2 regions of the Bacillus sp. N6 genome follow, and region 1 is predicted to be linked to the other one. Evidence: predicted binding sites of a transcription regulator. Region 1 holds the regulator's gene; the other holds the start of a gene.
What was found. The regulator Rex, encoded in region 1, represses fermentation and respiration genes when NADH is low (regulators of the CRP and FNR family bind a similar motif). The targets are predictions, from matches to a motif close to TTGTGAAATATTTCACAA.
Positions count from the first base shown of each region.

Region 2: ACUXVC_RS06665 (formate/nitrite transporter family protein) is a predicted target of Rex. The motif match lies at 8,245-8,262, and genes of this name have one in related genera.

Region 1 is NZ_CM127843.1:248,390-258,924, reverse strand. Features, by position in the region: gene guaA (glutamine-hydrolyzing GMP synthase) at 1-103, opposite strand, end outside; purine riboswitch at 268-369, opposite strand; gene groL (chaperonin GroEL) at 510-2,144, opposite strand; gene groES (co-chaperone GroES) at 2,183-2,467, opposite strand; gene ACUXVC_RS01500 (CPBP family intramembrane glutamic endopeptidase) at 2,858-3,607, shown strand; gene ACUXVC_RS01495 (YdiK family protein) at 3,604-3,795, shown strand; gene ACUXVC_RS01490 (redox-sensing transcriptional repressor Rex) at 3,825-4,454, opposite strand; gene ACUXVC_RS01485 (ABC-F family ATP-binding cassette domain-containing protein) at 4,641-6,575, shown strand; gene tsaD (tRNA (adenosine(37)-N6)-threonylcarbamoyltransferase complex transferase subunit TsaD) at 7,058-8,074, opposite strand; gene rimI (ribosomal protein S18-alanine N-acetyltransferase) at 8,074-8,517, opposite strand; gene tsaB (tRNA (adenosine(37)-N6)-threonylcarbamoyltransferase complex dimerization subunit type 1 TsaB) at 8,532-9,224, opposite strand; gene tsaE (tRNA (adenosine(37)-N6)-threonylcarbamoyltransferase complex ATPase subunit type 1 TsaE) at 9,205-9,678, opposite strand; tRNA gene ACUXVC_RS01460 (tRNA-Asp) at 9,853-9,928, opposite strand; tRNA gene ACUXVC_RS01455 (tRNA-Met) at 9,932-10,008, opposite strand; rRNA gene rrf (5S ribosomal RNA) at 10,021-10,136, opposite strand; rRNA gene ACUXVC_RS01445 (23S ribosomal RNA) at 10,187-10,535, opposite strand, start outside.
Region 2 is NZ_CM127843.1:1,286,108-1,296,642, reverse strand. Features, by position in the region: gene ACUXVC_RS06715 (NAD(P)/FAD-dependent oxidoreductase) at 1-884, opposite strand, end outside; gene phaC (class III poly(R)-hydroxyalkanoic acid synthase subunit PhaC) at 979-2,064, opposite strand; gene ACUXVC_RS06705 (acetoacetyl-CoA reductase) at 2,148-2,891, opposite strand; gene phaR (polyhydroxyalkanoic acid synthase subunit PhaR) at 3,042-3,524, opposite strand; gene phaQ (poly-beta-hydroxybutyrate-responsive repressor) at 3,723-4,175, shown strand; gene phaP (polyhydroxyalkanoic acid inclusion protein PhaP) at 4,218-4,742, shown strand; gene ACUXVC_RS06685 (MaoC family dehydratase) at 4,844-5,287, shown strand; gene ACUXVC_RS06680 (alpha/beta-type small acid-soluble spore protein) at 5,436-5,621, shown strand; gene ACUXVC_RS06675 (TrkH family potassium uptake protein) at 5,736-7,055, shown strand; yybP-ykoY riboswitch at 7,094-7,259, shown strand; gene ACUXVC_RS06670 (TerC family protein) at 7,350-8,144, shown strand; gene ACUXVC_RS06665 (formate/nitrite transporter family protein) at 8,347-9,198, shown strand; gene ACUXVC_RS06660 (cyclic-phosphate processing receiver domain-containing protein) at 9,226-9,537, opposite strand; gene ACUXVC_RS06655 (prepilin peptidase) at 9,552-10,274, opposite strand; gene ACUXVC_RS06650 (LutC/YkgG family protein) at 10,387-10,535, opposite strand, start outside.

The DNA.
Region 1 (10,535 bases):
GAAGTTCACTGTATACACCGAACTCACGAATTCGACGTGCTATTAACTGATTGTATTGACTTCCAAAATCTAAAACGATAATTGTATCGTGTTGCTTCTTCAAAATAATCACCCCAACGTTAGTTCTCGTATATAAATATTTTCACCAATTTGGCGAAAAGCATTACCAATATAATAAAAAAAGCCAGTCCTCCGCCTCTAGTCTCATAACAAAGAAAAGGCAGGGGTCTGGCTTTATAAAGAAAGATAGTCTCCGCTCTTTATAAATATAAGACACACTGCCTTCATAGTCAGGTTGTTTACGGTAACCCGGTAGAGACTCTCAAACCATATCATTGAGGATATATGAAGGATCGTTTTATATTATCTTCCTAGATTCTAACAATGAAGTATCAATATGGTCAAGAGAGAAAGCGACAAAATTCTACAGAAATTCATTTCCTTTTCTAAAAAACATAAAAAAACATCCATTTCTATATAGAAATGGATGTTTTTTAGGGCAAACGGAATTACATCATTCCGCCCATACCGCCCATGCCCATGCCGCCCATGTCAGGCATTGCTGGTGCATTTGGTTCTGGCTTGTCAGCTACTACAGCTTCAGTTGTTAAGAACATAGCTGCAACAGATGCTGCGTTTTGAAGTGCAGAACGAGTTACTTTAGCTGGATCTACGATACCAGACTCAAGCATGTTAACCCATTCGCCAGTAGCTGCGTTGAAACCAACGCCTACTTTTTCGCCTTTTAGACGCTCTACAACTACAGATCCTTCTAGACCAGCGTTGATTGCGATTTGACGAACTGGCTCTTCTAGTGCGCGAAGTACGATGTTGATACCTGTTGCTTCGTCGCCTTCAGCTACGATAGAAGCTACTTTCGTGTATACGTTCATAAGTGAAGTACCACCACCTGCAACGATACCTTCTTCTACTGCTGCACGAGTTGAGTTAAGTGCATCTTCAATGCGAAGTTTGCGCTCTTTTAACTCAGTTTCAGTTGCTGCACCGACTTTAATTACTGCTACGCCACCTGCAAGTTTCGCAAGACGCTCTTGTAATTTTTCACGATCGAATTCAGAAGTTGTTTCTTCTAATTGCGCACGAATTTGACCAATGCGAGCTGCGATTTGCTCTGTATTTCCAATACCTTCAACTACAGTTGTGTTTTCTTTTGTAACAACAACTTTACCAGCACGTCCTAAAGATTCAACTGTAGCAGATTTTAAGTCACGACCTAATTCTTCAGTGATTACTTCGCCACCAGTTAAGATTGCGATATCTTCTAGCATTGCTTTACGACGGTCACCAAATCCAGGAGCTTTAACAGCTACTACATTGAATGTACCACGAAGTTTGTTCACTACTAATGTAGCTAAAGCTTCGCCTTCTACATCTTCAGCAATGATAAGAAGTGGTTTACCTTGTTGTACCACTTGCTCTAATACTGGTAAGATTTCTTGAATGTTAGAAATCTTTTTGTCAGTAATTAAGATGTATGGGTTATCAAGAACTGCTTCCATTTTATCAGAATCAGTAATCATGTAAGGAGATGCATATCCACGATCAAATTGCATACCTTCTACTACGTCTAATTCTGTTGTAAATCCTTTAGACTCTTCTAAAGTAATAACGCCGTCGTTACCAACGCGCTCCATTGCTTCAGCGATTAATTGACCTACTTCTTCGTCAGCTGCAGAAATAGCAGCTACTTGTGCGATAGAAGATTTGCCTTCGATTGGTTTAGAAATCGTTTTTAATTCTTCAATTGCAGCAGTAACAGCTTTTTCGATACCTTTACGAAGACCCATTGGGTTAGCACCAGCTGTTACGTTTTTAAGACCTTCACGAATCATAGCTTGCGCTAATACAGTTGCAGTTGTTGTGCCATCACCAGCTACATCATTTGTTTTGCTAGCAACTTCTGCTACTAATTTTGCACCCATGTTTTCGAATGCATCTTCTAATTCGATTTCTTTTGCGATTGTTACACCATCATTTGTAATAAGTGGTGAACCAAATTTTTTCTCAAGTACAACGTTACGACCTTTTGGTCCAAGCGTTACTTTTACTGCGTTTGCAAGAGTGTCGACACCGCGAAGCATCGAACGACGTGCTTCTTCACTAAATTTAATATCTTTTGCCATAATAATTGACCCCCTTGGATTTTTTAAGATTTATATAATTAACCGATAACTGCTAAAATGTCACTTTCACGTAAAATCAAGTAGTCTGTACCTTCGTATTTCACTTCAGTACCTGCATATTTTGAGAAGATGATAAGATCACCTGCTGCTACCTCTAAAGCAACACGCTCACCATTTTCAAGCACTCGACCAGTACCTACTGCAACAACTTTACCCTCTTGTGGTTTTTCTTTTGCAGTATCTGGTAATACAATACCACTTGCTGTTTTTTCTTCTGCTTGAACAAGCTCAATTACAACGCGATCACCTAATGGCTTTAGCATGAACAATAACCTCCTCATTTTGTATGTAAATTTTATTTATTAGCACTCAAGTCATCCGAGTGCTAACACACTTATAATAATAAATAATCTCAATTTCTTTTGCAAGTAAAAAAATCATAATTTTTTCGCAAATTACTATATAAACTTTCTATATAGAATACTGCCTTTACTATATGAATCGTTGTTTCCCCTACTCGTATGTTACAATATGAAAGACACCCTAAGTTGTTTTCGCTAAACGTACAACTTTTTCCTGTCTCCTACTTTAATTTCAAATACGGATTTACAAAAAAATCATAATTCGAATGAAAGTTTATATCGTAGATAACATATTTACATGTTATCCTACCTCATCTCATACACTAGAGTTAGAAAGGATGGTTAAACTATTTGAAGAAACAATACTGGTGGATTATCGTTACATACATTTTAATGCAGTTATCTGGAATTGTTGGATTACCACTTCTCCTAAAAACAGGACTCTATGATAATAGAGGATTTACCATGGAGGAAAAAGGACAAATCATAACGGGACACTGGGCAATTATTAGCTTCTTTGTTGCATTATGTATCGTACTTTGGTTACTTAGAACAGACATTCGTGACAGGCATTTAGATGCAATGCGCTCTTCTGTTCCAGCTACTATTGGATGGATTTTCATCGGCTTCTTCTTGGCTTTCTTTTCACAAATAGTTGCCGGTATGATCGAGATGCAGCTGCTAGGAATTAAACAAGGTTCAGAAAATACAATGAAACTGATGGAAATTGCAAGAACGACACCTTGGTTCCTTATTGTCGTATCTATAATCGGACCTATCTTGGAAGAAATCGTATTTAGAAAAATTTTATTTGGTACACTTTATAAGAAGTTTAACTTCTTTATTGCAGCTATCATTAGTTCGCTTGTATTTGCAGCAATCCATTTTGATTTTACTCACTTATTGGTATACACTGCTATGGGGCTCGTATTCGCCTTCTTATATGTGAAGACGAAGCGTATTATCGTTCCGATTGCAGCTCATGTTGCGATGAATACATTAGTCGCTATTGGGCAAATTTTTATGAGCAATGAGCAAATTCAAGAAATGATTAAAGAAGCTGAAAAAATGCAAGGCTTTATCGGAGGATTTTTTGTATGAGAAACTCACCATTGTTCATGGCTGCACTATACTTCCTTCTTGGATGTATCTTTACACGCTTCGCCATTACGAACGTAACAGATACAATCTGGAATGTGTGGACAATACTATTTGCAGTTATGGCAACAATTGATTTTAATTTGGCACTTCGCCTTATATTAGTTAAATTCACAAAGAAGAAACAATAATAAAACGCAGAGGTCGCTTCCTCTGCGTTTTATTGTGGATAGTTTTTCAAAAAGTAAACTAATGTTTGTAACTCTACAGCTAAATCAATATGATGAATTCTAATATTCTCTGATACGTTTAATCGTGCTGGTGTGAAATTCAAAATACCATGCACGCTCGTTTCAGCTAATCTATCTGCTACAGCTTGTGCTACTGTAGCCGGTACTGTTAATATTGCCACTTGTATATCATTTGATAATCTCTCTTCTAATTCATCTAAATGGTATACAGGAATGCCCCCGATTTCTGTTCCAACTTTCTCTTCACTAACATCAAATGCCATTTCAATTTTTGTATTATTGTTTTTCGTGAAATTATAATGTAAGAAAGCGGTCCCTAAATTACCTACTCCAATAAGTGCTACACGCGTTATATCATCTTGATCAAGTGTTTCGCGGAAAAATGATAATAAATAATTTACGTTATATCCATATCCCTTTTTCCCTAACGCTCCAAAATACGAAAAATCTCTTCGTATTGTTGCGGAATCTACTTTTACCGCTTCACTCAATTCGGCCGATGAAACACGCTGCTTACCAGAAAGAGATAAGTTTTGGATAAATCGATAGTATAGAGGCAATCTTTTAGCAGTGGCTTGTGGAATCTTTTGCTGATCCATATAACCTCTCCTCTCTTCCTATCTTTATTCATATACTTTAATCAAATACAGAAGTTTAGCACTCATTAAATTCCTTGTATAATAAAGAGAAGAAGTATTCTCTCTTATTTTAAACTATACACTATTTTTAGTATGATTGAGAAATATAAACATGGCAAAGTTAAGAAATTATTTGAGGTGAAAACATTGATTTTATTACAAGTAAATGGACTTTCGAAATTATACGGTGCAGAAACAATTCTTGCAAACATAAAATTGGAAGTACAAACAAAAGATCGTATCGCATTAGTTGGAAGGAATGGAGCTGGAAAATCTACATTATTAAAAATTATCGCTGGTGAGTTATCACATGATGGTGGCGAAATTATAAAACCGAAAGATGTCTCAATCGGGTATTTAGCTCAAAATACCGGCCTAGAAACGTCTTTAACAATTTGGGATGAAATGCTAACCGTCTTTACCCACTTACAGCAAATGGAGACAAAACTTCGAAGGCTTGAGCAAGAAATGGGAAAAGAAGAAAACTTTTCAAACGAAGCTATATATGAAAGATTGTTAGCTGATTATGACCAATTGCAACTCAATTATAAAGATCAAGGTGGATATCAATATGAAGCGGACATTCGCTCCATTTTAAGCGGCCTTGGCTTCCCAGTTGAAACGCACCAGACGACGATTTCTACTTTAAGCGGTGGGCAAAAAACAAGATTAGCTCTTGGGAAATTATTATTAACAAAACCAGACTTACTTATTTTGGACGAGCCTACAAACCATTTAGACATCGAAACATTAACATGGCTTGAGCAATATTTACAAGGTTATCCTGGCGCAATATTAATCGTTTCACATGACCGTTATTTCTTAGACAAACTCGTTACACAAGTATATGAAATTTCGAATAAAGAAAGCAGACGATTTGTTGGTAACTACAGTAAATATTTAGACTTAAAATCAGCATTATATGAGCAAGAAATGAAACGTTACGAAAAACAACAAGATGAAATCGCAAAACTTGAGGACTTCGTTCAAAAGAATATAGCTCGCGCCTCTACAACGAAACGTGCTCAAAGTCGCCGTAAACAACTAGACAGAATGGAATTATTAACGAGACCATTAGGTGATTCTAAGTCAGCATCATTCCACTTCGATATTGAAAAGCAAAGTGGAAATGATGTTTTACAAGTAAAGGATGCAACCATTGGCTATGATGAGGACCCTATAATTGAAAACGTAACTATGCGCTTAACTCGCGGAGATAGTGTTGCTTTAGTTGGTCCAAACGGAATTGGGAAATCCACATTATTAAAATCTATTGTGAATAAGTTACCACTATTAAATGGCGATGTTTCTTTCGGATCAAATGTATCTGTTGGTTATTATGATCAAGAACAAGCAAACTTAACATCTTCTAAACGGGTTTTAAATGAACTATGGGATGAATATCCACTGCAACCTGAAAAAGAAATCCGTACTATACTCGGGAACTTTTTATTTACAGGAGATGATGTACTGAAACCAGTATCTTCCCTTAGTGGTGGACAAAAAGCTCGATTAGCTCTTGCGAAACTTATGATGCAAAAGTCAAATTTATTAATTCTGGATGAGCCTACGAACCACCTTGATTTAAATAGTAAAGAGATTTTAGAGAATGCTTTAATTGATTATCCAGGGACTCTTCTATTTGTCTCACATGACCGCTACTTTATTAACCGTGTAACAACGACTGTGGTTGAGTTATCAACAGAAGGTGCACAGGAATATTTAGGGGATTACGATTACTATGTGGAGAAGAAAAATGAAATGATTGAACGCGCAGCATTTGAACAACAAGAACAGCAAGAAAATCAGGCACCTGTTCAAAAAACTGTAGCTCAAGAAAAATTAAATTATCTCGAAGAAAAAGAGCGTAAACAATTAGAACGTCAACGCACTCGAAAAATTGAAGAACTAGAACAAAACATCGTAAACTTAGAAGAAGAAATTGCTACGTTAGAAGATCAACTTTGCTTACCAGAAATATATGCAGATTATGAAAAAGCGAGTGAAATTACAACTAAAAAACAAACGCTACAAGAACAACTTGAAACGTGTATGGCAGAGTGGGAAGAGCTACATGTATAAGAGTATTTAAATAAGGAAGATGTCTCATCAGTCATGATTTTTGACTATGTGACATCTTTTTTCTTTAAGTACATAAATAATTTTTTGAATATATCAATGGTAACTCGGAATATATCAACCATTTTTCAAATACATCTATCGTAACCCTATATATAAACGATTCGACACGAAATATCGATTTACCGACAAGGATTGACAACATCAGCACCCTCAATAATAGAAGGATATTTCAAAATGTTTTTCAGGGATATCTTCTTACATTTTATTTCCCAAAAAACAATATATTCAAAGGTCAGACTTCATCTAGTTTATCCACAAACTTATACACATATCCACCTTTATAAAATAGCTATCAAAACAACTTTTCCACATTACCCACAACTAACAAAAAAGATATCAACACTTTATATACACAACAAAACCCACATTATCAACAGATAATATGGGTTTTATCCACAAGCTGTGGTTAATTATGTGCATAACTATGCTTCAATATCTAATCCTGGATTCGCATTTAAGGCTAATGTTGCACGCTTGCCTTGTTCATACGCAATTGTCCCTGCCGCTGCAATCATTGCTGCATTATCTGTGCATAAAGATAGCGGTGGAATAATTAGTTCAATGTTTTCTTTTTGTGCAAATTCTTCTTCTAATCGCGCACGAAGTCCTTTATTAGCAGCTACTCCACCAGCAAGAAGTAATTGCTTTACATTATAAGCCTCTGCTGCACGAGCTGCTTTCGTTACAAGTACATCTATTACACTTTCTTGGAAACTTGCCGCTAAATCTTCTGGTTTAATTTCTATACCACGTTGTTTCGCGTTATGCACAGTGTTGATAACTGCTGATTTCAATCCACTAAAGCTAAAATCATATGAATTCGGTTCTAGCCATGCACGAGGCAAATCAATTGTTGGTTCTCCTTCATGTGCAAGACGATCAATATGAGGACCACCTGGATATGGCATAGATAACGTACGAGCTACTTTATCATATGCTTCTCCAGCTGCATCATCTCGCGTTTCACCAATTACTTCAAATGAACCATGTTCTTTCATATAAACAAGTTCTGTATGCCCACCAGATACAACAAGTGATAATAGCGGGAATTGAACCTCTTTTACTAAACGGTTCGCATAAATATGACCAGCAATATGATGAACACCGACTAGCGGAATATCATGTGCAAAAGCTACTGCCTTCGCTGCATTTACCCCAATTAGAAGTGCTCCTACTAAACCAGGCCCTTCTGTTACAGCAATTGCATCAATATCATCAAATGTGATGTTTGCTTCTTTTAAAGCTTCTTCTAACACAACTGTAATTTCTTCTACATGATGACGGGATGCAATCTCTGGTACAACCCCGCCAAAACGTTTATGACTTTCGATTTGTGATGCAACGACATTCGCAATAATTTCCGTTCCATTTTTAACAACCGCTACCGCTGTTTCATCACAGCTTGTTTCAATCCCAAGTATAATCGTATTTTTTTCCATTATATATTCACCCACATTACAAGACCATCTTCCTGATTGTCTGCATAGTATCGTTTACGAATTCCACCATTTTGAAATCCATATTTTTTGTACAACTGCTTTGCTACTTCATTTGATACACGTACTTCAAGCGTCATTGTTTTTACCCCTAGTTCTTTCGCTTCTGAAATAACTGCTTTCAATAAGGCATCTCCTAATTTTTGACCTCGGTATTCTGGCAAAATAGCTATATTTGTTATATGTGATTCATCAATAATTATCCACAATCCACAATATCCGATTACACGACCATCTTTTTCTAACACAATATAATGTGCATGTTCATTCATCGTTAATTCACGGTGAAAGGCATCTGCAGTCCAAGGAGTTGAAAAAGACACTTCTTCAATAGCTACAATTTGAGCAATATCATCAAGTTCCATCTTTCTAAATATCATATCCATCTTCTGCAAGGCCCCTACTTGTTTTGACTTTCTAACCACTTTGTTTCAGCTTCAGCTAAACGAAGATAGCTCGGAACAAACGTATGCACATCTTGTTCTTCTTTTTGTAACCCTAAGAATGCTAGCTCACTTGGTCTTGGATTATTTTTAGTAAAAGGAGCGAATACAGCTTGATCACCTAAATGTTCTATAATTATTTCTTTATGCAATTTAACATCATTACCGATAAATAAAACAGGCTGTCCTTTATCTTTTAACATTTGCAACCAGTCCACAATAAGAATAATTCGGTCTTCTTCTATTGAAGTTAACTGCTCTCCTTCATATGTATATAATCCAGTATAGATTTGCCCACGTCTTCCATCAAATAAAGGACAAATTAATCCATTAAAGTTAGCACCGTTTGCAGCTACTACCTCTAAACTTGATACACCTACAATTGGTATTTGAAGTGACCAAGCTAATGTTTTTGCCGCTGTCACGCCTATGCGAACACCTGTATATGATCCAGGTCCAGCAGCTACTACGATTTTAGTTAATTCCTTCGGTTTTACACCACATTCTTTTAACAGTTGCTCTACAGCTGGCATAAGACGTACAGAATGGTTTTTCGTCAAATTTGTAATAATTTCCCCAATCACGTTTCCTTCCTCAATAAGGGATACACCCATTACGTAATTTGAAGTATCAATTGCTAGTACTTTCATCTTGTAATAGCTCCTCACATAATCTAATATAGCGATCTCCAATTGGCTCGAGTATAATTTTTCTTGTGTCATCTCCCGCATGGAATAAACTAATTTGTAACTTTTCATTCGGTAAATATGCTTCTATTAAATGAGCCCATTCCACTACCGTAATTCCTTCACCGTAGAAATACTCATCAAAGCCTAAGTCCTCTTCGCTTTCTGCTAAGCGATACACGTCCATATGATATAGCGGTAATCTTCCTTTATATTCTTTAATAATATTAAAGGTAGGACTATTTACAACTCTTTTCACTCCAAGACCTTTTGCTAGTCCCTTTGTAAAAGTCGTCTTACCAGCTCCAAGATCTCCTTCTAAAATAATTACATCTTGTGCTTCTACGAGTTCACCTAGTTTTTCTGATAATCTTTGTGTTTCCTCAGAAGATTTTGTTGTTACTTCATATTTTCTCACAGACTTCACCTACTTTACTCACAATGTTCTCTGCTCTTTATTATACAGGTTTTGAATATATAAAAAAGTCCTTAGGAGTTGTCCTAAGGATAGTTTGACTGTCTTTATTAGTTTTTTGTTAAAACAAATAAAAAAATACGAAACAACTTGTTTCGTTCTTTTCTTTATATAAAATGGCGGTCCCGACCGGGGTCGAACCGGCGATCTCCTGCGTGACAGGCAGGCATGTTAACCACTACACCACGGGACCATTTGGTTGCGGGGACAGGATTTGAACCTGCGACCTTCGGGTTATGAGCCCGACGAGCTACCGTACTGCTCCACCCCGCGATGATATAAATAGCTTGGCGACGTCCTACTCTCACAGGGACAAGGTCCCAACTACCATCGGCGCTAGAGAGCTTAACTTCCGTGTTCGGTATGGGAACGGGTGTGACCTCTCTGCCATCATCACCAAACTATTGAAGGTATATTCCTTCAAAACTAGATAACATTTGCTACATATTATATGGTTAAGTCCTCGATCTATTAGTATTCGTCAGCTCCACATGTCACCATGCTTCCACCTCGAACCTATCAACCTGATCATCTTTCAGGGATCTTACTAGCTTACGCTATGGGAAATCTCATCTTGAGGGGGGCTTCATGCTTAGATGCTTTCAGCACTTATCCCTTCCGCACATAGCTACCCAGCTATGCCCTTGGCAGAACAACTGGTACACCAGCGGTGCGTCCATCCCGGTCCTCTCGTACTAAGGACAGCTCCTCTCAAATTTCCTACGCCCACGACGGATAGGGACCGAACTGTCTCACGACGTTCTGAACCCAGCTCGCGTACCGCTTTAATGGGCGAACAG
Region 2 (10,535 bases), 1.0 Mb from region 1:
AATCCGCCTACAATAATGCGGTTTCGATACGTTCGAAAATATAAGTAAGGCCGTTCCGTTTCCCAAATTAACGATCGCTCATGCCAGCCTTCAAACTGATCTATTTCATTTGTTACAATTGCATAAGAAGTTTCTACTGTTGTATTTTTTTCTTTCTTTCCAAAAAGCGCTTCATAACCTGTCGCCATAATAATATTCTTTGCTACAATTTGATTTCCTGTTTTCGTGTAACAAATTAAATCATTTTGGCGTTTTTTTATATGTATTGCCTCTGTATGTTCATATATATTAGCTCCTATTTGGTTTGCTTTATGCAAAAAACTATGCGCTAATAAATACGGATTCACCTCAGCATCACCTTGCGTATATAACGCTGCTTGTTTTGCAAAAGAATAACGTTTCTTAATATCAGCTTCTGTAAAATATTCAACTGGAAATCCATAATTCTGTAACGTATTATATTCCTCTTGTAAAAATGAGACATCCTCACTTTTACTTGCATAATATAAACTATTTCGCGGAATAAAATGGGGATCAATATCAAGAGTCGGTATAACCTCTTCCATTGTTCTTAGCGCTTCATAACAAAGCTTATATGCTCGTACCCCTTTTTCTTTACCAAATGTATGGATAAGGGAGGTTAACGATTTATCATGAAGGAATTGTAGTAAACCTGTATTAGCAGCTGTGCTACCACACCCAATTGCTCTTTTTTCAATAAGCGTAACACTCATGCCAATTTTCGCTAACGAATGCGCTATATGAGCACCAGCTTCGCCGCTTCCGACTACGAGCACATCACATATCATATCATTTTCTAACAGCGGATAACAAGGTACAGAAACTCCTGTATTCCAAAACAACTTACCGTTCATAAGTTTCATAATTATACTCCTAAAATATAAGTTTCTCCTTTCTATGTTTTGTTATTTCCCATAAAAAAATCCAACTAACATAGGCTAGTTGGATTTTTTATTTTTAATTAGAACGCTCTTCAAGCCAATTTCCAATCGTCGGATATGTTTGTTTTACAGCTGTTCCACCGTAAACGATAGACATATGCCCTGTCGGTAAACATACATATTGTTTATCTGTACTAGAAATATGATCTAGTAATGCTTCTACTTGACATGGCAAAGCGATATGATCACGTTTCCCGGAAATATTTAAGACATTCGCCTTAATATTTGCAAGGTCTACCTTTTGTCCGCGAATAACGAGTTCACCCTTAACCAGTTTATTATTTTGATAAAAATCACGAATCCACTGTCTGTATGATTCACCTGGGAACGGAATACCATCACCAACCCACTTTTGAACCAATCTCCAGCTTTCGACGAAGCGCTCATTCTCTGAACGATCTACTAAAGCAACATATGGACCGACAAAGTTTGTAATTGGTTTTAACATTTTGTTTCCGAAATCAATCATTTCTGGCGGAATATTTCCAAATGTATCCACCGCTTTATCTAAATTGAAGTATTTCTCATCTAACAAAGGACCATACAATCCTGTTTCAGAGAAATCAAAAGGACTTGTCATGAAAATTAAATTACGAATTGGCATGTGCGGATGAAGTGCTGCATAAATAGAAGTTAGCGTTCCACCCATGCAATAACCAAGTAAAGAAATCTCGTCCGATTTTGCAGTTCGCATTACTTTTTTTACTGCTTTTGCAATATAATCAAACACGAAATCATCAAATTTCAAATGACTATCTTCTAAACCAAATGTGCCCCAATCAAGCATATACACATCAAAACCACGATCCACTAGATATTCCACTAAACTATTTCCAGGAGTTAAATCCATAATATATGGTTTATTAATAAGAGCATATATTAACAGAATTGGAACTCTTTGTGTTTTTTCTTGTTTTGGAATGTAGCGATAAAGCTTCGTCTTATTCTTCGTCCAAATAACCTCTTTCGGCGTTAATCCTACTTGTGGCTCTGGTTCACGTAATAAAATTTCACTCGCCCTTTTCACTCGGCGGTATGCTTTTCGGTACTCTTCTGGGTATAGCTCTAATTGCTTTTCCCATTCTGTTGCGAATGTAGTCATTTTTTTATCTCCTTTTTGGTCGATTTCCTTCTTAAAAAAAGAAGTGCATTCCTGCTATGGATATGCACTTTTTTCTTACTTCATTACATATATAATCCGCCGTTAATGTTTAATTGCTGACCTGTGATATACGCACCGTCACGGCATAGGTATACTACACCTTTTGCAATTTCATCAGCTTGACCAAAACGTTTTTTCGGGATTTTTGCAACGATTTTTTGACGTACTTCTTCTGGCACTTCTGCTACCATTTCAGTATCAATAAATCCTGGGCAAATTGCATTTACAGTGACATTTGTTTTTGCAAGTTCTAACGCTAATGATTTTGTAAATCCTAACATACCCGCTTTTGCTGCTGAGTAGTTTGTTTGGCCAAATCCACCTGCTTGACCAATAATAGAAGAAATGCTAATAATTCTTCCTTCTTCCGCTTCCGTTATGTATGGAAGAACCGCGCTTGTCGTATTAAATACGCTACTTAAATTCACGTCAATTACGCGCTCCCAATCTTCACGATTTAACTTTTTGAATGTACGATCTCTTGTAATACCAGCATTATTAACAAGAATATCAACTTTACCAAAATGATTCACAGCTTCTTCTACAAGTCGGTTTGCATCTTCTACTTTAGAAACATCCGCTTGCACTGCATAAACGTCATGTCCGTCTTTTCCTAGTTCATTTACTAAGTTTTCAGCTGCTTCTTTACTGCTATTATAGTTAATAACTACTTTCGCTCCCTCTTGTGCTAATGCTACTGTAATTGCTTTTCCAATTCCTTTTGCTCCACCTGTTACGATTGCTACTTTTCCATTTAATTGAACCATTTCTTTTCCCCCTTAAATGAATTTGTGAACGATTGTTATGAATCATTTTGGTACTCATACTGTAGAGTCCCTATATAATTATGTTTCGCTGTTTACACGTGAAAAGAGATTCTCCCTCTCTCTTTTACCTGTTATAAACAAGCGCTTTTATCATTTTTTATTTTCCGGCTTATTCGCAGGCTTTACCTCTTCTTTTACAGGTACTTGTAGTTTAGCTAGTACTGCATTTTGCTTTTCTAGCAATTCTAAAATTTGATCCACTTTTGTTTCAAGCGTACGAATATCTTGTTTCACTTTTGTCACATCACGCTTTAATGTAGGAGCTTGTCCTAAAGAATCTACTTTCTCCTCTAGAAACTCCTCAATGTTATCTACTTTATTTTCTAAGTTAATAACAAGCGTAGCTACTCTTGCGATATCCTCTTTCGTCGGCACATTTACTTGTTCTAAATAGTTTTTTGTCGTATCATTTAATGCTTTTTGATAAAACAAATTCAAATCTAGAACGCTGCCCATCCAAGCAGAATATTCTTCTGTTTTAATTGTTTCATTGAGCGCTTTTCCCCAAAATGTTTCGGTTTGTTCATAAGCATTTTTCCATGCTTGTAGTGGATCGAATTTTTGATCAATCACTTTACCTACACTCCCTTTTTCGTTTTTGAAACAATTCAACCTATTCACTATTTTCTAATATTCTGAATAAAACTTCAAGTCTATATTTTATTTTTTTCTATTTTCTAACAAATGTGTTGACTTTAAAAACAGATAGGTGTAAATTGCACTTATAAGCAAAAAATTCCATCTAACTGATTCATGAGGTGATGCACAATCATGCTACAAAATGAACCAGAACAACGCGAAAGTTTGGAGAACAACCAAGCGAAACAACCAAACTCCATGCCAAAAAACTTCTTAGTTCCCTTCTTACTTCTCTGTCTAAAAGACTGGAGTCTTCATGGTTACAAACTTATTCAAATGCTAATGGATATCGGCTTTTCTTCTGTTGACCAAGGTAATGTTTATAGAACACTACGCAAATTAGAAAAAGAAAACCTTATTTCTTCTACTTGGGATACAAGCGATGGAGGGCCGGCAAAAAGAATTTATTCTTTAACTGAATATGGAGAGCAATATTTAACAACATGTGCGACTTCTTTTGAACATTATCAAAATATGTTGCGGACGTTTTTCACGTTATACACCAATGCATTCTTTCCATTTTCTACTTCTCCAGAAAAGGATGAAAAGGATTCTTCATCTTCACCTGGTGGTACAGCAGAGTAATCTGCGTTCACAATATGCAAAAAAACATTTGGGGGTCAAACAATGGAAACTAAACCATACGAATTAGTCGATGCATTTTGGAAAAACTGGTCTCAATCACTTTCCCTTTTTTCTTCAGCTGGGAAACAATTAGAGCAACTTACTTTAGAAACATTAAAACAACAACAAGACGCTTTGCATAAATTAACATCAGGAGTAGATGAACTAGAAAAAGAACTACAACAATTCACTGCTCAGTTCAATAACCAATATACAGATTACGTGAAACAATTAACTGGTAACTCCTTAAATGATCAAATTAACGAGTGGCAAGACAAGTGGAAAGAACTTTCTGCTCATATGCAGCAACTTACTGTTTCTCCTACAAAAACATCTTTGTCAATTCTTACACAAACAAGCGGTCAATTTGAAGAAACAACAAAACAATTTATTGAGCAACAACAATTACAACGTGAAGAGGCTCAAAAACAGTTAGAGGGTTTTTTGGAAGAGTTCAAGTCAAAACAGTTGGAACTCGCAAAAAAGTTCGAGGAAAACTCAAAAAATCTATTTACTTCCATCAAATAAGAAAAATGTGGGAGCTAACTGCAGCACAAACAAAACTCTTTCTTCCTCCTACTACATCAAGATGGCTAACATTTTTCGATATGGAAAAGAAGGAGGACAAAATGAATCCATTTCAAGAAGCACAAACTGTTCCGGAGCTTCGTTATGATGAGATTCAAGTCGGTGATCAAGCATCCCTTACAAAAACAATTACAGATGAAGATGTTATCAATTTTGCAAAATTGACTGGAGATGTGAATCCTATTCACATTTTAGATTCTTTTGCAAAAACGACAATGTTTAAAGAACGTATTGCTCACGGTATGCTCGTTTCGAGTTTTATTTCTACCATCCTTGGAACGAAACTCCCAGGCAAAAATACGATTTATTTATCCCAAAATGTTTCATTCCGTGCCCCTGTCAAAATCGGTGATACACTTCGCGTTGTGGCAGAGGTTATTAAGAAGCGTGACGATAAAAAAATCATCACGTTGCAAACAAACATATATAATCAATCGGATGATATTGTCGTGGAAGGTACAGCGACAATACTGAAAAAAGAGTAGCAAATTTGCTACTCTTTTTTTCTATCCAAGAACTTCTAATCGCACCGATTACTTCCGCGTATGAGTATGTCATTTCCACATAAAATAACGTTACCAGTTTAGATAAGAACTTAGCTGAACTGGACTACTCATAAGGATGTGTATCAACATGGTAAAAACAAACAAATTATTAGTTCCAGGTGCAGAACAAGCGCTTGAACAATTTAAATATGAAATTGCACAAGAATTTGGTGTAAGCTTAGGTTCTAATACAGCATCTCGTTCTAACGGTTCAGTTGGCGGTGAAGTAACAAAACGTCTTGTTGCTTTAGCTCAACAACAATTACGTGGATAATAATATAACATATGGCTTAGAGGCAGATATTATCTGCCTCTTTCTATTTTCAACATACATAATAGTGCTTTTTCACATACTAATCAAAGCAAAACGAAAGGAGCAATATGTGACATGAAACGGATTAATATTAGCATGAGCCCTCCCCGCGTTCTTACTTTATCTTTTATTGTATTATCAGTTGTCGGCACATGCTTATTAAAACTGCCAATTGCTACGACAACGTCCATTTCATGGCTCGATGCCTTATTTACAACCGTTTCCGCTTGTACTGTTACTGGACTTGGTGTTGTGGATACTGGAAAAGTGTTTACTTTATTTGGACAATGTGTCATTTTAACGCTTATACAAGTTGGCGGGCTTGGCATTATGAGCTTTGCGGTCTTAATTGCTATTATGCTCGGAAGAAAAATCGGTCTTCAAAACCGTATTTTATTACAACAAGCATTAAATCAAACGAATATCGGCGGCGTTATCCGTCTTGCCAAAGCATTATTTTTATTCTCTTTTACAGTCGAATGTATCGCTACTTTAATTCTTTCTTTTGAATGGGTACCCAAATATGGGGTTGCCAAAGGGATCTATTATAGTTTTTTCCATTCAATCTCAGCCTTTAACAATGCTGGTTTTTCTGTGTGGAACGATAATTTAATGTCCCATTCTCATAGCATTCTTGTCAATTTCGTCATTTCCTCTCTCATCATTTTAGGTGGAATTGGTTTTACAGTAATTGTAGACATAAAAAGAAAGAAAAACTTTAAAAACCTTACACTACATTCAAAACTTATGCTCACTTCTACTCTAATCGTCAACATTATTTCTACCCTTTTTATTTTTATATTCGAGTTCCATAACTCCCTTTCTATGAGAGGTTTTACCCCATTTGAAGAAGGAATGGCCTCTTATTTTCAAGCAATTTCAACACGAACTGCCGGGTTTAATACTGTTGATATTTCTACATTGTCAAAACCTTCCCTCCTATTAATGATGCTCCTTATGTTTATTGGTGCTGGTAGTGCTTCAACGGGTGGTGGGATTAAGTTAACAACATTTTTAATCATATTTTTTGGCGTATTTAAATTTTTACAAGAACAAGAGGATATTGTCGTATTTAAAAAATCCATTAAAGATACTCTCATTGTCAAATCATTAACCATTACTATTATTTCCATTTCATTTATCTTTTTTGCTATTTTAATTTTGAGTATTACTGAGCGAGTTCCTCTATTGATGAGTGCTTTCGAAGTATTTTCAGCATTCGGCACTGTTGGCCTCAGTATGAACTTAACACCCCACTTAACTATAATCGGAAAAGCTATTATTATCTTTATGATGTTTTTTGGGAAAATGGGTCCTTTAACATTGGCTTTTTCATTTGCTCGTAAAAAGAACCGGAAAATAAAATATCCTAATGAAGATATTTTAACAGGTTGACAACCGTATCAATTATCCATATAATGAGAATACAATAACATATCTCCAAAGGGGAGTAGCGTCCAAGAATATTTCTTGGAAACAAAGTCGTCATTACGTAGAACTTAGTTCTTCCGGCTTTGTTGGCATTTTTATTACATATGTCTAGCAAGACCTTTGCCTATTAACGGCAGAGGTCTTTTTTGTATTCATTTCCAAATTCTTCCAAAGTTAATAGGCAGGAGTATGGGGAAACTAAATAGTGGGGAAATTCTTCACTTATTTAGAACTTATAGAGATGAGAGGAGAATGTACATGGATGTATCATTATTATTGGAGTATGGTTGGGTATTACTCATCCTAATTGCACTTGAAGGGATTTTAGCGGCTGATAACGCTCTTGTTCTTGCAATTATGGTAAAACATTTACCAGAAGAAAAACGAAAGAAAGCACTATTTTACGGATTAGCGGGGGCATTTGTTTTCCGATTTGGATCGTTATTTATGATTTCGTTCTTAGTCGATGTATGGCAAGTGCAAGCAATCGGTGCCATCTACCTTATGTTTATCGCTGGTAATCACTTATTTAAAACATATGTGAAAAAGAATACAGATGAAGAAACAGAAGAAAAAGAAGCAAAGAAAAAACAAGAGAACTTCTGGTGGACTGTATTTAAAGTTGAAATTGCTGATATCGCCTTCGCAGTTGATTCAATTTTAGCTGCGGTTGCACTAGCAATGACTTTACCAAAAACAGGATTAGGTACAATTGGTAGTCTAGATACTGGGCAATTCGTTGTTATCTTTGTAGGTGGACTTATCGGATTAATCATTATGCGATTTGCAGCAACTGCATTCGTACAAATCTTAAAACGTAAACCAGGACTTGAAACTGCAGCATTCTTAATTGTAGGTTGGGTTGGTGTGAAGCTAGCAGTTTATACATTAGCACACCCTGCATTAAATGTAATTCCACATTCATTCCCAGAATCCACTCCGTGGAAGCTTACATTCTGGATTGTATTAGTCGGAATCGCAGTTGGTGGTTGGTTCTTCTCAAAAGAAGTAGAAGTAAAAGTAGAAAAGAATTTAGACGAAAAAGCGCTGTAATTACAGCGCTTTTTCTTTTTCCTTTCTTCCTCTCAATGTCCAGAAAAAATTCCATTATACTACCTTTTGTAAACGTTTTCTTAACGTATGTATGTCCTTTTTGTGAAACATTGCACAAACTTATTGAAAGTGAGAACAATTCCATGTACTTTATTCATATAAGGAGTATTTATAGAAGATTTACTAAAGGAGCGTATTACTCATGCTAGAACAAGGACTAGATTATGTTGTCAAACTGGCTAAAAGCAAAAAGAAAATGCTAGATACAAACCCAATGCAATATTTCATTCGTGCTGCACTTGCGGGTATTTATATCGGTTTTATTATTGTACTATGTTTTAAATTAGGTAACTTTTTTCACATTGCAGATTCACCAGCAACTTATTTAGCTACTTCTATGTTTTTCGGGATTGCTCTCGTACTTATTATATATGGCGGTGCTGAATTGTTTACTGGAAACACAATGTACTTTACTGTAGCAACTTTAAGAAAAGAAACAACGATTTCTGATACACTTCGTAACTGGGTTGCTTGTTATGCAGGTAACTTAGCCGGCGCGTTATTCTTTGCCTTACTATTTTACGCAACTGGAATTTTTGAAGCAATTGATCACGGTCACTTAATGAATAAAGTCGTTGAAGGAAAGATGAACACACCTACAATGCAGTTATTCTTTAAAGCCATTTTATGTAACTGGCTCGTATGTCTTGCTTGCTTCTTACCATCTCAGGTTAAAGGCGACACGGCAAAAATAATGGTCATGATGCTACTTGTTTTCACATTCTTCTTATCTGGTTACGAACATAGTATTGCAAACTTGTCACTCTTTGCTTTATCTTTAGTTTCACCACATCCTGAGACAATTTCTTTTTCAGGTGCTATTCATAACTTAATTCCTGTTACAATCGGTAACATTATTGGCGGATCAGTATTTGTCGGTATGGTATACCACTACTTAACAAAAAAAACACCTGAAATTCAACAGGAAGAAACTGAAATCGCAGCAGCTCAACAAGAAGAGATTATTCCTTTACAAGCACATATGAAACATTAAAAACTCCAAAGTTTTACTTTGGAGTTTTTAGCTTCCCACGTATTTAACAACAAGGTGAGGATTAATTTCTCCTTCTTCCTTTCCCTTATCCATTCTCTGTTTCATCTTGTGCATACCGATGACATCATTCGTATGAAGGTGAATTTCATTTACATATAACCCCTCTGTACAAAAAGCTTCTACAAAATCCAGTCCATTTTTTGCTCCCCACCCCATATTAAAATCAAGGGAAAGAATATTCACATCATAATCCCGAACCATTTGCAAAGCACATTCTACTGTAGTTGCGGGCACATACCCGAACGGGCAACTTCTTTGATCATCCATATATACGTTCATTTTCTATTCCCTCTCTAATTTGAATATGCGGCCAATACATAACATATTGCCCCAAGACTAATAAAAGGACCAAATGGAATTGGTTTTCGTACTTCTATACGTTTTAATACGATACCCACCCCAAAGAAACAAAGACTGAAACAAGATGCTAAAAATAAAATGATAAAAACGCCTTTCACTCCTACTATAAACCCAAGTAACGAAAGTAGTTTTATATCACCTCCGCCAAGCCCTTCTGGATATATCTTTTGCATGCAATATAACAAAATGAATATAACACCACTACCAACTATACTATCTGTCCAAGTAACTAATTGTACAAAAACACTTTCAAGAATGAGTAACACGGCAAACGAAATTAAAATACAATCAGGAATTAACATATATAAGTAATCTGTAACTGAAATAATAAGAAGTAGCGAAAAAAGGGATAAAATGATAATAAGCTCTCGTTCTATTCCAATCATATACACGGTAAGAAGAAATATACTTCCTGTTATACATTCAAATGCTACATACATAATTGGAATTTTCCTCTTACAATTCGTACAACAGCCTCTTTGTATATAAAATGAAATGATGGGGATTAGTTCTTTTGGCCTTAGCACATATTTGCAATAATAACAATGTGAACGCGGGGTAATAATAGACGCACCTAATGGAACCCTCATCGCAACTAGCATAAAAAAAGAACCAAACACCATCCCTGCTAACAGTGCATATAAATAAGTGAACATCCCTTCCTCTCCTTTCCCAAAAAACATAGCAAAAAAAGGAGAGAACTTCTACTTCATATTATCCTTTATTCTACTAAAAAGCAGGCCATTTTCTGGCCTGCTTTCCCCTCTTTTATACGATGAAATATACTGCTTTTAATGGTCCATGTACTCCGACAACAAGATTCATCTCAATGTCAGCCGAGTTACTTGGCCCTGTAATAAAGTTAATACAAGATGCCGCTGTCTCCCCATTTTCTACGCGTAAGTTCATATCCTGAA